Regions from separate parts of the Mesorhizobium sp. M4A.F.Ca.ET.020.02.1.1 genome, predicted to be linked through region 1. Evidence: predicted binding sites of a transcription regulator. Region 1 holds the regulator's gene; the other holds the start of a gene.
The links. Region 1 encodes LexA, which represses DNA repair genes until DNA is damaged. Its sites were predicted from a motif close to TGTTCNNNNTGTGTTCNG; they were not measured.
Positions count from the first base shown of each region.

Region 1 (2,878 bases):
CGACGGCGCAAGGACGCAACATCCGGCGTGTCGGACTCGATTTCGCGCAAGGCGATGTGCTGCTCGAAAGGGGCCGCCTGCTTGATCCCGCGGCACTGTCGCTGGCGGCATCCGCCAACCATCCGTGTTTGAGCGTGGTGAAGCGGCCGCTGGTCGCCATCATCGCCACCGGCGACGAACTGCTGCCGCCCGGCAGCGAGCTTGGTCCCGACCAGATCATTTCGTCCAACGCCTATGGCGTCGCCGCCGCCGCTCAGTCGGTCGGCGCCCGCGCGCTCGATCTCGGCATCGCCGCCGACCGCAAGGAAGCGATCGCCGCGCTGGTCAGGCAGGCCGTCGAGCAGCAGGCCGATGTCATCGTCACGCTGGGCGGCGCCTCGGTCGGCGACCACGATCTGATCCACGACGTGCTGACCGGCGAAGGCATGACGCTCGATTTCTGGAAGATCGCCATGCGCCCGGGCAAGCCGCTGATGTTCGGCCGGATGGGGCGCACGCGCTGTATCGGCCTGCCGGGCAACCCTGTCGCCAGCCTGGTCTGCTCGAAATTGTTCCTGAAGCCCTTGCTGGCGCGACTCGGTGGCCGCGACTTCCGGCAGGACCTGCGCGAGGCACGCCTGGGCACGGCGATGCAGGCCAATGATCTCAGGCAGGATTACGTGCGCGCCGTGGTCCGCGAAGAAGCCGGCTCAATGGTTGCCACCCCCTTCGGCATCCAGGACTCCTCGATGCTGCGCATGCTCGCCGACGCCAACGGCCTTGTCGTGCGGGAGCCCTTCGCCCCGGCTGCAGCCGCAGGCGACGCTTGCCGCGTGCTGATGCTACGCTGAACAAAACGTCAACGCATTCATTAAACTTTAAACGGTTGCGGAACACAACTGGAACAGATAGTGTTTGTTCTGGGTTTGTTTTTCTGATTCTGGTTTCAGAACCCGTGGGGGCCGCCATGCTGACGCGCAAACAACATGAACTCCTGATGTTCATCCATGAACGGCTGAAGGAAAGCGGCATTCCGCCCTCGTTCGACGAGATGAAGGAGGCGCTCGATCTCGCCTCGAAGTCGGGCATCCACCGGCTGATCACGGCGCTGGAAGAGCGCGGCTTCATTCGCCGGCTGCCGAACCGGGCGCGTGCTCTGGAAGTGCTGCGCCTGCCTGACTCGATCGCGCCCGGTCTCAATGCGGCGAAGAAGTTTTCGCCGAGCGTCATCCAGGGAAGCCTGGGACAGGGCAATCTCGGTCGGCAAATCAAACCGGCGTCGCCGTCGCGTACCCCCAGCAATGACGACGACGCTGTGTCGGCGGTGTCGATCCCGGTAATGGGCCGCATCGCCGCCGGCGTGCCGATCGACGCCATCCAGCACCAGACGCATTCGATCTCGGTGCCCCCGGACATGATCTCGGGCGGCGAGCATTATGCGCTGGAGGTCAAGGGCGACTCGATGATCGAGGCCGGTATCTTCGACGGCGATACGGTCATCATCCGCAACGCCGACACGGCGAGCCCCGGCGAGATCGTTGTGGCGCTGGTCGACGAGGAAGAGGCGACGCTGAAGCGCTTCCGCCGCAAGGGCGCATCGATCGCGCTCGAAGCTGCCAACCCTGCCTATGAGACCCGCATCTTCGGCCCTGACCGGGTCAAGGTGCAAGGCAAGCTGGTCGGCCTGATCCGGCGCTACTGAGCCGACGGCGCCAGTTTGACCACCGGTTTTTCGGGTCTCTGGTAAGGCGGCAGTCCCCTCGCCTCGCGAGAGTATTTGCGCTGCTCGTGCCATGGCCGGTAGGGCTTTTCGACCGCGTAGCGGATTGTTGCTTGCGCGCTCGCCGATTGCGGATCGAAGAAGACAGCGGCACTGCCGGAGCGGGCGAGCTGACGTTTGGTGACGACGAGGGCCAGCGAATTCCAGCAGGGACTGTAGGCGGTGGCGTCGTCGATGACGATCAGGTCGGCGAAGGCGCAGGCCGGCCGCGCCGTCTTGCGGTTTTCCGCGAGCGCCACGATTGCGCCTGACGGATGTCGGGCAAGGCATAGCCCGTCCCTGCAGTAAAATGGCGAGCCCGGCGGCAGGTCGAGCGGATCGATGTCGAAGCGTGCATCCCCTGTCTCGAAGGTCTCCGGCTCGACGATGGTCTCGGCCACCAGCGCGCGTTTCCAATTGTCGGTGGTGAATTCGTTCGACCGCACCCGGTTGACGGCGAGCTCGCCGCCTCCGATCGGCATCGCCACCAGATGCGCATCCTCCGAGATCAGCACATCGGGCGTGCGGGTATTGGAAACCGTCAGCAGGCCCGCCAGAGCGAAGGGGATCGCCGCAAGTCTCAGCCAGGTCGTGGCCATGGTCGCGATGACCAGCGCTATCGTCACGAAAAGCACCGACTGGATGGAGATCAGCCCGACGGCATCGACCGGCGAGCGTTCGGAAATCCACCCGGAGATCGCGATCATCGCGGTCAGGCCCTTGCCCATCAGATACAGGAATGGCCAGTCGAGGCCGAACGGCATCGTCAGGGCGCTGGCGACCCCCAGGAACATGACCACCGAAACGATCGGCATGACGGCCAGGTTGGCGACCAGGCTGAGTGGCGAAACGCGCTGGAAGTGCCAGATGGCGAAGAGCGCCGTGGCGCTGCCGGCGATGATCGAGGTCATGGCAAGGCCACCCATCCCCATCACCAGTTTGCGCGACGTAAAGCGAAGGAACGATCGCTTCGGCGGCGGCGTGGTCGTCCTGTCGGCGCGATAGTCGGCCCAGCCGGCATAGGCGCCGACCAGGGCAGCCGTGGCGGCGAAGGACATCTGGAAGCTCGGGCCGACCACTTCGTGCGGCGACACCAGGATGACGGCGATGGCCGAGATCGCCAGATTGCGCATGGTGAGC
Region 1 is NZ_RZOI01000164.1:6,796-9,673, forward strand. Features, by position in the region: gene EN742_RS13200 (molybdopterin molybdotransferase MoeA) at 1-830, shown strand, start outside; gene lexA (transcriptional repressor LexA) at 947-1,681, shown strand; partial or broken gene EN742_RS13210 (ComEC/Rec2 family competence protein) at 1,675-2,878, opposite strand, start outside.

Region 2 (10,308 bases), on a different contig from region 1:
GCTGATCAGGTCGCGCGTGTACTGCCGCTTCACCGTGCCCGGCGTCGCCAGCACCGAGACTAGGCCGGAGCGGGTGCGCTCCGCCGCCGGCTTGACCGCCGGCACCGTGCCGATGAAGGGGTGACCGGGGAACCTGTTGCGCAGCGCTTCGATCACCAGCGTCGATGCGGTGTTGCAGGCGATAACCGAGATCGCCGGCGAAAACCGGTCGAGCAGCCTGGCGAAGAGATCGAGTATGTGCGTGCGCAGCGCCGGCTCCTCCCAGGCGCCGAAGGGAAAGGCCGCGTCGTCGGCGACATAGACGAAGCGCCGGTCGGGCATCAGCACGCGCGCCTCGCGCAGCACCGTGAGGCCGCCAACACCGGAATCGAACATCAGGATCGGCCGGTCAGTCATTGTCGGTGCCCTTGCCGCCCAGCGGCGCGTCATTGTCGTCGCCATTGGTGCTGTGCGCCTGGCCCGCTTCCGCCTTGCGGGCGCGCGCGGCAGCGGCGGGCAGCCGTCTCGGATCGTCGCCGGGGGAACCGTCGCCGCGCGGCATCGCCGGCGAAAATCTGTCCAGCGACGAGATGATGCCCCTTAGCACCTTCAGTTCCGGCTCGGCGAAACCGGCGCGCGTCAGCACGGCACGCAGATTGTCGACCATCTTCGGTTTCTTCCCTTCCGGGCGGAAATAGCCGCGCGCCTCCAGCGCGCCTTCAAGATAGGTGAACAGGCTCTGCAACTGTTCCTTGGTCGCCGGCACGAGTTCCGGTCCGGAGAAGTTGGTTTGGGTCTCGTCATCCAGCCCCGACTTCATCCATTCATAGGACATCAACAGCACCGCCTGGGCGATGTTGAGCGACGAAAAGCCAGGATCGACCGGAAAGGTGACGATCTCGTCGGCGAGCCCGACTTCCTCATTGTAGAGGCCGAAGCGTTCGCGGCCGAACAGAATGCCGGTGCGCTGCCCGGCACGCTGCCGCGTCCTCAGCGCCCTGCCCGCCTCGACCGGTCCGCGCACGGCCTTGAAGCCGTCGCGCTCGCGCGCCGTCGTGGCGAAGACGAAATTGAGATCGGCGATCGCCGAGGCGAGATCGTCGAAGACCCGCACCGCATCGATGACATGATCGGCGCGGCTTGCCGCGGCGCGCGCCTTCTCGCTCGGCCAGCCGTCGCGAGGATTGACCAGCCTGAGCTCGGCAAGACCGAAATTGGCCATGGCGCGCGCGACCATGCCGATGTTCTCGCCAAGCTGCGGCTCGACCAGGATGATCGCCGGACCTGCTGCGGGGGTATCGTTAGGATCTTCGTTGGCTGGCATGGGCGTCAATGAACTGCTGTTTGCGGCATTTCGGCGACCCCTGCCATATTCGGCCGTGAAAATGAAGCTTTGGCAAAGAACGGCATGAAGTCGCGGGCGGATCGGCGTTTGCGCGCTCAAAAGGCCTTTGATATACGCTGCGCATCCCCGGCCGAAAGCCATGCGGGCAAGGCCGTTCCGATCCCCAGCAACGAGGCATTCTTTCCATGGCGAAGATCAAGGTGGCGAACCCGGTCGTCGAACTCGACGGCGACGAGATGACCCGCATCATCTGGCAGTTCATCAAGGACAAGCTGATCCACCCCTATCTCGACCTCAAGCTCGACTATTACGATCTCGGCATCGAGCACCGCGACGCCACCAACGACCAGGTGACGATCGACTCGGCCAACGCCATCAAGAAATACGGCGTCGGCGTGAAATGCGCGACGATCACTCCCGACGAGCAGCGCGTCGAGGAATTCAAGCTGAAGAAGATGTGGAAGTCGCCGAACGGCACGATCCGCAACATCCTCGGCGGCACCATCTTCCGCGAACCGATCATCATGAAGAACGTGCCGCGCCTGGTGCCGGGCTGGACCAAGCCGATCATCGTCGGCCGCCACGCTTTCGGCGACCAGTACCGCGCCACCGACTTCCGCTATCCCGGCAAGGGCAAGCTGACGATCAAGTTCGTCGGCGAGGACGGCACCGTGATCGAGCACGACGTGTTCGACGCGCCGGCCGCCGGCGTCGCCATGGCCATGTACAATCTGGACGAATCGATCCGCGAGTTCGCCCGCGCCTCGCTGAACTACGGCCTGCTGCGCAACTATCCGGTCTATCTTTCGACCAAGAACACCATCCTCAAGGCCTATGACGGCCGCTTCAAGGACATCTTCCAGGAAGTCTACGAGCAGGAATTCGAGGCCGAGTTCAAGGCCAAGAAACTCTGGTACGAGCACCGGCTGATCGACGACATGGTGGCCTCCAGCCTGAAATGGTCGGGCGGCTATGTCTGGGCCTGCAAGAACTACGACGGCGACGTTCAGTCGGACACGGTGGCGCAAGGCTTCGGCTCGCTCGGCCTGATGACCTCGGTGCTGATGACGCCAGACGGCAAGACCGTGGAAGCGGAGGCCGCGCACGGCACCGTCACCCGCCACTACCGCCAGCACCAGAAGGGCGAGGAGACCTCGACCAACTCGATCGCCTCGATCTTCGCCTGGACGCGCGGTCTCGCGCACCGCGCCAAGCTCGACGACAATGCCGAACTGAAACGCTTCGCCGAGACCTTGGAAAAGGTCTGCATCCAGACGGTGGAGTCCGGCTTCATGACCAAGGACCTATCGCTGCTCATCGGCCCCGACCAGCCCTGGCTGTCGACCACCGGTTTCCTCGACAAGATCGACGAGAACCTACAGAAGGCCATGGGGTAAGAACCCAAATTTCGACATGCCGAAGGCTCCGAAAGGAGCCTTCGCTTTTTGGGCAGCAACACGAGCGGAAGCAAGGGGCTGACGATGAGCAAGCCAATCCTGTACGGCGCCGACTACAGCGTCTATGTCCGCATCGCGCGGCTGGCGCTGGAAGAGAAAGGCATCGGCTACGACCTCGTGCCCGTCGATGTCTTTGCCCCGGAAGGCGTTCCGGCCTGGTATCTTGAACATCATCCGTTCGGCCGCATCCCGGCTTTCGAGCGTGACGGCTTTCGCCTGTTCGAGGCGAGCGCGATCGCCCGCTATGCCGACGAGGCCTTCGACGGCCCGGCGCTGCAGCCAAAAGACGCGCGCAGCCGGGCAAGGATGAACCAGATCACCGGCCTGCTCGACGCCTATGGCTACCGCGCCATGGTCTGGGATGTCGCCGTCGAGCGGCTGGAGCAAAATCCGCCCGACGAGGCCCTGATCGCCAAGGGCCTGTCGCAAGCGGAAGCTGTGCTGCGGACACTGTCGGCGCTGAAGGCCGACGGGCCGTGGCTGCTGGGGTCGCAACTGACCCTTGCCGACCTGCACGCGGCACCGATCGTCGGCCATTTCGTCAAGGTCGCAGAAGGGCGTGAATTGCTTGCCCGATTTGCCGACATCAGCGACTGGTATGCGCGCTTCGCCGATCGCGCGAGCTTCGCCAGGACCGAACAGGCGGGCTGATGCGCGCCGTCCATGTCAGCTATGCGACGCCGAACCTGTCGCAGGCCGGCAAGCTGCTGCTGAAGAGCGCGCGCCGCTTAGGCCTCGACAGTCATCTCTATACGCCGGACCACCCGGTGCTGGTCGACCTGGCGCGAAAATACCCATCGATCATGGCCGCGCCGCGCGGCGCCGGCTACTGGCTGTGGAAGCCGTTCATCACCCTGGACATGATGAACCGCGTGCCGGACGGCACGCCGGTCCTCTACAGCGACGCCGCACTGACTTTCATTGCCGACCCGGCGCCTCTGATCGCGCTTTCCAGCCAGCACCCGGTATGCCTGTTCAAGATGGGCGGCCGGATGCTGCAGGGCGCCTGGACCAAGCGCGACTGCTTTGTCGAAATGGATGCCGACCGGGAGGAGTTCTGGTCGCTGCCGCAGCTATGGGCCGGCATGCAGCTCTACCGCGCCGGGCCGGAAGCGAGGGCTTTCCTCAAGCTGCTGGCGACGGCCATGGCGAGCGAGGTTCGCCTGACCGACATGCCGAACATCCACGGCCTTCCCAACCTGCCCGGCTTCGTCGAGCATCGGCATGATCAATCGGTGCTGACGATCCTTGCCAGGCAGCAGGGCGCCGCCATTTTTCGCAGCCCGTCGCAGGAGTGGCACGATCCATCGGCGCCGGCGAGCGAGCAGCCGTTCGGCCAAACGGTGTTTGTGCACCGCAGGCGAAACCTCCCCTATTTCAGGTGGCTTTACAGGCGCCTGCGTCAGAAATACACGGCCGGCCAAGGCTTCCTTTGATCATGCCCGATCTCTCGCGAGAGCCCGGCGGCATTCAAGCTTCCGCACCATAGTCTGAGGGCCCGTTCAGTCGGGCAGATAGATTTCCGCCTTCATGAAGGTCTTCGCGCGGCCTGTGATGCGCACACGGTCTCCGGCCAGCTCGCACAATAAGTGACCGCCGCGCTGCGAGCACTGGAAAGCCGACAGCTCCGTCTTGCCGAGCTTTTCGGACCAATAGGGTATCAGCGTCGCGTGGATGGAGCCGGTCACCGGATCTTCGGGAATGCCCGCGCCGGGCGCGAAGTAGCGGGACACGAAATCATGGGTCTCGCCGCGCGCGGTGACGACCACGCCGAGAGGGTGGAACGTCGCAATCCCGGACAGGTCCGGGACAAAGGAGCGCACGGCGGCTTCGTCGGCCAGCTCGACGAACAGGTTCTCGAAGTTGCGGAAGCTCGCAACCGGGCGCGCCGAAACGGTATCCTGAAGCGCGGACGCCAACTCGGCGTCGACGGGCTGCGGCGGAAAGCAGGGCAGATCGAGCTGGTAGGCGCCGTCGCGCCCGGAAACCCTCAGCTCGCCCACCCGCGTGGCGAAGGCCATGTCGCCGGCGATATCATGTTCCTGGGCTAGCACATGGGCGGTGGCCAGCGTGGCGTGGCCGCAGAAGTCGGCTTCATGGACCGGGGTGAACCAGCGCAGATCCCAGCCCTTGCCGTTCGGCCGCGCAAAGGCGGTCTCGGCAAGGTTGTTCTCGTTGGCGATGGCCTGCATGACATCTTCCGGCGGCCAGTCCTCCAGGATGAGGACGGCGGCCGGATTGCCGTGGAAGGCTCGGTCGGCGAAAGCGTCGACCTGGTACATGGTCAGTGTCGTCACTTCGCGCTCCCGGGATGGCTAGCGTGACTGCGCGGCGACCTCAAGCGAGGTCACGCCGCTTCCAGCGCCGCCTTCACCGCCGCGATCGCGTCCTCGGCCTTCGAGGCGTCGGGACCGCCGGCCTGGGCCATATCGGGCCGGCCGCCACCACCCTGCCCGCCAAGCGCGGCGGACGCCACGCGCACCAGGTCGACGGCGCTGAAGCGGGTGGTCAGGTCGTCGGTGACGCCGACGACGACACTTGCCTTGTTGTCCTCGCCGGCGCCGACGAAGACGACGACGCCGGAGCCGAGCGACTTCTTGCCGGCATCCGCCAGCGGCTTCAGGTCCTTCGGCGCCACACCGGAGACTGCCTTGCCGAGGAAGCCGACGCCGGCGATGGTTTCGTTCTCGGCCGGCACGCCGGCCGGCGAACGGTCACCCAGCGCCAGCCTCTTGCGCGCTTCGCTAAGCTCCTTCTCGAGCTTCTTGCGCTCTTCGAGCAGCGTCTCGACACGCGCGGTCACGTCGGCCGGCGAGATCTTCAGCGTCGAAGCGATCGCCTTCAGCCGCCTGTCCTGCTCGTCGAGATGCCTGCGCGCCGCCTCGCCGGTCAGCGCCTCGATGCGGCGCACGCCGGCGGCGACCGCGCTGTCCGACACGATGCGCACCAGGCCGATATCGCCGGTCGCCCGGACATGGGTGCCGCCGCAGAGCTCGACCGAATAGGGGCGGTTCGCCTTGGCGCCATGCAGGCCGGTGCCCATCGACACGACGCGCACCTCGTCGCCGTATTTTTCGCCGAACAGCGCCATGGCGCCCTCGGCAATGGCATCATCGACCGACATCAGGCGTGTCGACACCGGGCTGTTCTGCACGACGATCTCGTTCGCCATGCGCTCGACCTCCTCGAGTTCATCGGCCGAGATCGGCTTGTTGTGCGAGATGTCGAAGCGCAGGCGCTCGGGCGCGACCAGCGAGCCCTTCTGCGCGACATGGGTGCCCAGCACCTCGCGCAGCGCCTCGTGGATGAGGTGCGTCGCCGAATGGTTGGCGCGCAGCCTGGAGCGGCGCGCATGGTCGACCTTGAGCTCGACGGCAGCGCCGGTCTTGACCGTGCCGCTTGCCACCCGGCCGAGATGCACGAACAGGCCGTCGGCCTTCTTCTGCGTGTCGGTGATCGCTATCGAGAAGCCTTCGCCGGAAACAATGCCGGTGTCGCCCATCTGGCCGCCGGATTCGCCGTAGAACGGCGTCTGGTTGACGATCACGGCAACCGTGTCACCCTGCGCGGCGCTGTCGACGGCCTTGCCGTCCTTGACCAGCGCCAGGACCAGGCCCTCCGCCTGCTCGGTCTCATAGCCGAGGAAATCGGTGGCGCCGGTCTGCTCGCGCACCGAAAACCACACCGTCTCGGTGGCCGCGTCGCCGGAACCCGCCCAGCTCTTGCGCGCCTCGGCCCGTTGCCGCTCCATCGCATCGGTAAAGCCGGCCAGATCGACCGAGATGCTGCGCTGGCGCAGCGCATCCTGCGTCAGGTCGAGCGGGAAGCCGTAAGTGTCGTAGAGCTTGAAGGCCGTCTCGCCATCCAGCATGTCGCCGGCGCCGAGCTTTTCGGTTGCCTCCGAGAGCAGGCCGAGGCCGCGCGCCAGCGTCTTGCGGAAGCGGGTCTCTTCCAGCTTCAGCGTTTCGGTGATCAGCGCCTCGCCGCGCCCCAGCTCCGGATAGGCCTGAGCCATCTCGCGCACCAGCGCCGGCACCAATTTCCACATCAGCGGCTCGCTGGCGCCGAGCAGCTGCGCATGGCGCATGGCGCGGCGCATGATACGGCGCAGCACATAGCCGCGGCCCTCATTCGACGGCAGCACGCCGTCGGCCACCAGGAAGCAGGACGACCGCAGATGGTCGGCGATGACGCGGAACGATGCGACGGTGTCCGCATCCGGACCGCGCCCGAGCGCCGATGAGGCGGCATCGATCAGATGGCGGAACAGGTCGGTCTCGAAGACGCTTTCCACCCCTTGCAGGATGGACGCCATGCGCTCGAGGCCCATACCGGTGTCGATCGACGGGCGCGGCAGGTCGATGCGCTCTTCCTTGGTCACCTGTTCATACTGCATGAACACCAGGTTCCAGAATTCCAGGAACCGGTCGCCGTCCTCTTCCGGGCTGCCGGGAGGGCCGCCCCAGATGTGTTCGCCGCGGTCGATGAAGATCTCCGAGCACGGCCCGCAGGGTCCGGTGTCGCCCATTGCCCAGAAATTGTCGGAGGTCGGGATGCGGATGATGCGGTCGTCGGTGAAGCCGGCGATCTTCTTCCAGTAGCCGGCGGCCTCATCGTCGGTGTGGTAGACCGTGACCAGCAGCTTGTCTTTCTTTAGCCCGAACTCCCTGGTGATCAGGTTCCAGGCAAGCTCGATGGCGCGTTCCTTGAAATAGTCGCCGAAGGAGAAATTGCCGAGCATCTCGAAGAAGGTCAGGTGACGCGCGGTGTAGCCGACATTGTCGAGGTCGTTGTGCTTGCCGCCGGCGCGCACGCTCTTCTGGGCGGTGGTGGCGCGCGAATAGGGCCGCTTCTCCAGGCCGGTGAAGACGTTCTTGAACTGCACCATGCCGGCGTTGGTGAACATCAGCGTCGGATCGTTGCGCGGCACCAGCGGGCTCGACGCGACGACCTCGTGACCCTCCTTGCGGAAATAGTCGAGGAATGTCGACCGGATCTCGTTCACGCCACTCATGGATGCTTGCCTTTTCGAGAGAACCGCCGGGGGTGCCGGCGGCAAAATGGACATGGCCTTTTAGCGATCACGCCGCAGCCTGTCCAGAAACACGGAACTGGAGGAAAGTCCGGTTGTTGCCGGCTCTAGCCGGGCATCGCCCGAAACGAAAACCGCCGGCACAAGGCCGGCGGTTCGGGACGCAGTACTAAAGAACTCAATTACATAAGCAGATATTAATAAACCGAGATTGTGGCACCTACATGGCGCCGGCTTCGTCCTCGAAACCGTCGTCACCGCCGCCCTCGGAGCCGCCATTCTCGAGGAACTTCTCGGCGATCAGCCCGGCATTCTGCCTGAGCGCCATTTCGATCTCGCGCGCTGTGTCGGGATTGTCGCGCAGGAACAGTTTTGCGTTCTCGCGGCCCTGGCCGAGACGCTGCGAATTGTAGGAGAACCAGGCGCCGGATTTCTCGACCACGCCGGCCTTGACGCCGAGGTCGACCAGCTCGCCGGTCTTGGAGACGCCCTCGCCATACATGATGTCGAACTCGACCACCTTGAAGGGCGGCGCCAGCTTGTTCTTGACCACCTTGACGCGGGTCTGGTTGCCGACGACCTCGTCGCGGTCCTTGACCGAGCCGATGCGGCGGATGTCGAGGCGGACCGAGGCGTAGAACTTCAGCGCGTTGCCGCCGGTCGTCGTCTCGGGCGAGCCGAACATGACGCCGATCTTCATGCGGATCTGGTTGATGAAGATGACCATGGTGTTGGAGCGCGAGATCGAGGCGGTCAGCTTGCGCAGCGCCTGGCTCATAAGGCGGGCCTGCAGGCCGGGCAGCGCATCGCCCATCTCACCTTCGATTTCGGCGCGCGGCGTCAGCGCGGCGACCGAATCGACCACCAGCACGTCGATGGCGCCGGAGCGCACCAGCGTATCGCAGATCTCCAGCGCCTGCTCGCCGGTGTCGGGCTGCGAGATCAGCAGGTTTTCGAGGTCGACGCCGAGCTTGCGGGCATAAACCGGATCGAGGGCGTGCTCGGCATCGACGAAGGCGCAGATGCCGCCTTTCTTCTGGGCTTCCGCCACCGTGTGCAGCGCCAGCGTCGTCTTGCCCGAGCTTTCCGGCCCGTAGATCTCGATGATGCGGCCGCGCGGCAGGCCGCCGACGCCGAGCGCGATGTCGAGGCCGAGCGAGCCGGTCGGCACGGTTTCGATCTCGACCACCTGCTCATTGGCGCCGAGGCGCATGATCGAGCCCTTGCCGAAGGCGCGCTCGATTTGCGACAGCGCCGCGTCCAGAGCCTTTGATTTGTCCACTGCCTTATCCTCTACAAGCCGCAAAGTATTCTGAGCCATGATACATCACCCCTTGGTCGTCAATGAAGGCCGGACAATCCGTGATCCCTGCCATTTTGTACCTTTTTTGTTCTCGTTTGGCAAGAGGCATCAAGTTGCTGAAAAACAATCAATATCTTGATCTGTTCTATTTATGTCCCACAACACACGGCGGCGGCGTCGTCCAATCGGCCATGCAGGGTTCCGTTGTCCGGCCGGCCCGAATCGCGGCGCTGATTGCGGGGCGGCGCGGAGAAACCTAGTGTGCGCGGCCGGACAATCAACAAAGGTATCGACGCCACGATGGTGAAGTCCCCCAACATCCTTGCCGTGGGCGGCGCCCATATCGACCGGCGGGGCCAGGTGTCGGGCCCTTACGTGCCGGCTGCCTCGAATCCCGGCACCATGCGCGAGGATGTCGGCGGCGGCGTCTTCAACGCGTTGCGCAGTGTGGTCAGGCGCGGCGTCTCGGCCTCGCTGCTGTCGATGCGCGGCGGCGACGCCGCGGCCGAGACTGTGTCGACGGCGATCGCGAGCGCCGGCATCGTCGACCTGTCGGCGGTGTTCCTCGACCGCACGACGCCGAGCTACACGGCGCTGATCGACCGCGACGGCGAGCTGATCGTCGGCTTTGCCGACATGGCGCTCTACGACCTCGCCTTCCCCAAGCAGATCCGCCGCGCCAAGGTGCGCGAGGCGATCGCTTCCGCCGATGCCCTCCTATGCGACGCGAACCTGCCGTCCGCGGCGCTGGAACGGCTGGTGGCGCAAGCCGCCGGCAAGCCGATCTTCGCCATCGCCATCTCGCCGGCCAAGGTGGTGCGGCTGATGCAGGTGCTGGGCAGCCTGGCCGTGCTGTTCATGAACCGGCGCGAGGCCGGCGCCCTTGCCGGCCTGGGCGACGATGCGAATGGCCACGATCTGGTCGGCGGGCTGCGGCGCGCCGGGCTCAGGAGTGGCGTGGTGACGGCCGGCGGCGAGCCGGTGCTCGGCTTCGACGGCGAGGGCCTGTTCTCCATCGCCCCGCCCGCCCCGCGTAGGATCGCCGACGTCACCGGCGCCGGCGATGCGCTGACCGGCGCGACGGTCGCCGCTCTGCTCAATGGCCTGCCGCTGCGCGCGGCACTGCGCGAAGGCATTGCCGCCTCCATCCTGGCCATCGAAAGCACCGAGGCGGTACCCGCCTTCAGCGCCG
Region 2 is NZ_RZOI01000104.1:1,517-11,824, forward strand. Features, by position in the region: gene murI (glutamate racemase) at 1-396, opposite strand, end outside; gene EN742_RS09840 (RNA methyltransferase) at 389-1,303, opposite strand; gene EN742_RS09845 (NADP-dependent isocitrate dehydrogenase) at 1,510-2,721, shown strand; gene EN742_RS09850 (glutathione S-transferase family protein) at 2,806-3,432, shown strand; gene EN742_RS09855 (hypothetical protein) at 3,432-4,217, shown strand; gene EN742_RS09860 (PhzF family phenazine biosynthesis protein) at 4,284-5,078, opposite strand; gene alaS (alanine--tRNA ligase) at 5,129-7,795, opposite strand; gene recA (recombinase RecA) at 8,034-9,134, opposite strand; gene EN742_RS09880 (carbohydrate kinase family protein) at 9,417-10,308, shown strand, end outside.
Region 2: a site for LexA is predicted at 9,258-9,275, ahead of recA (recombinase RecA). Genes of this name have one in related genera too.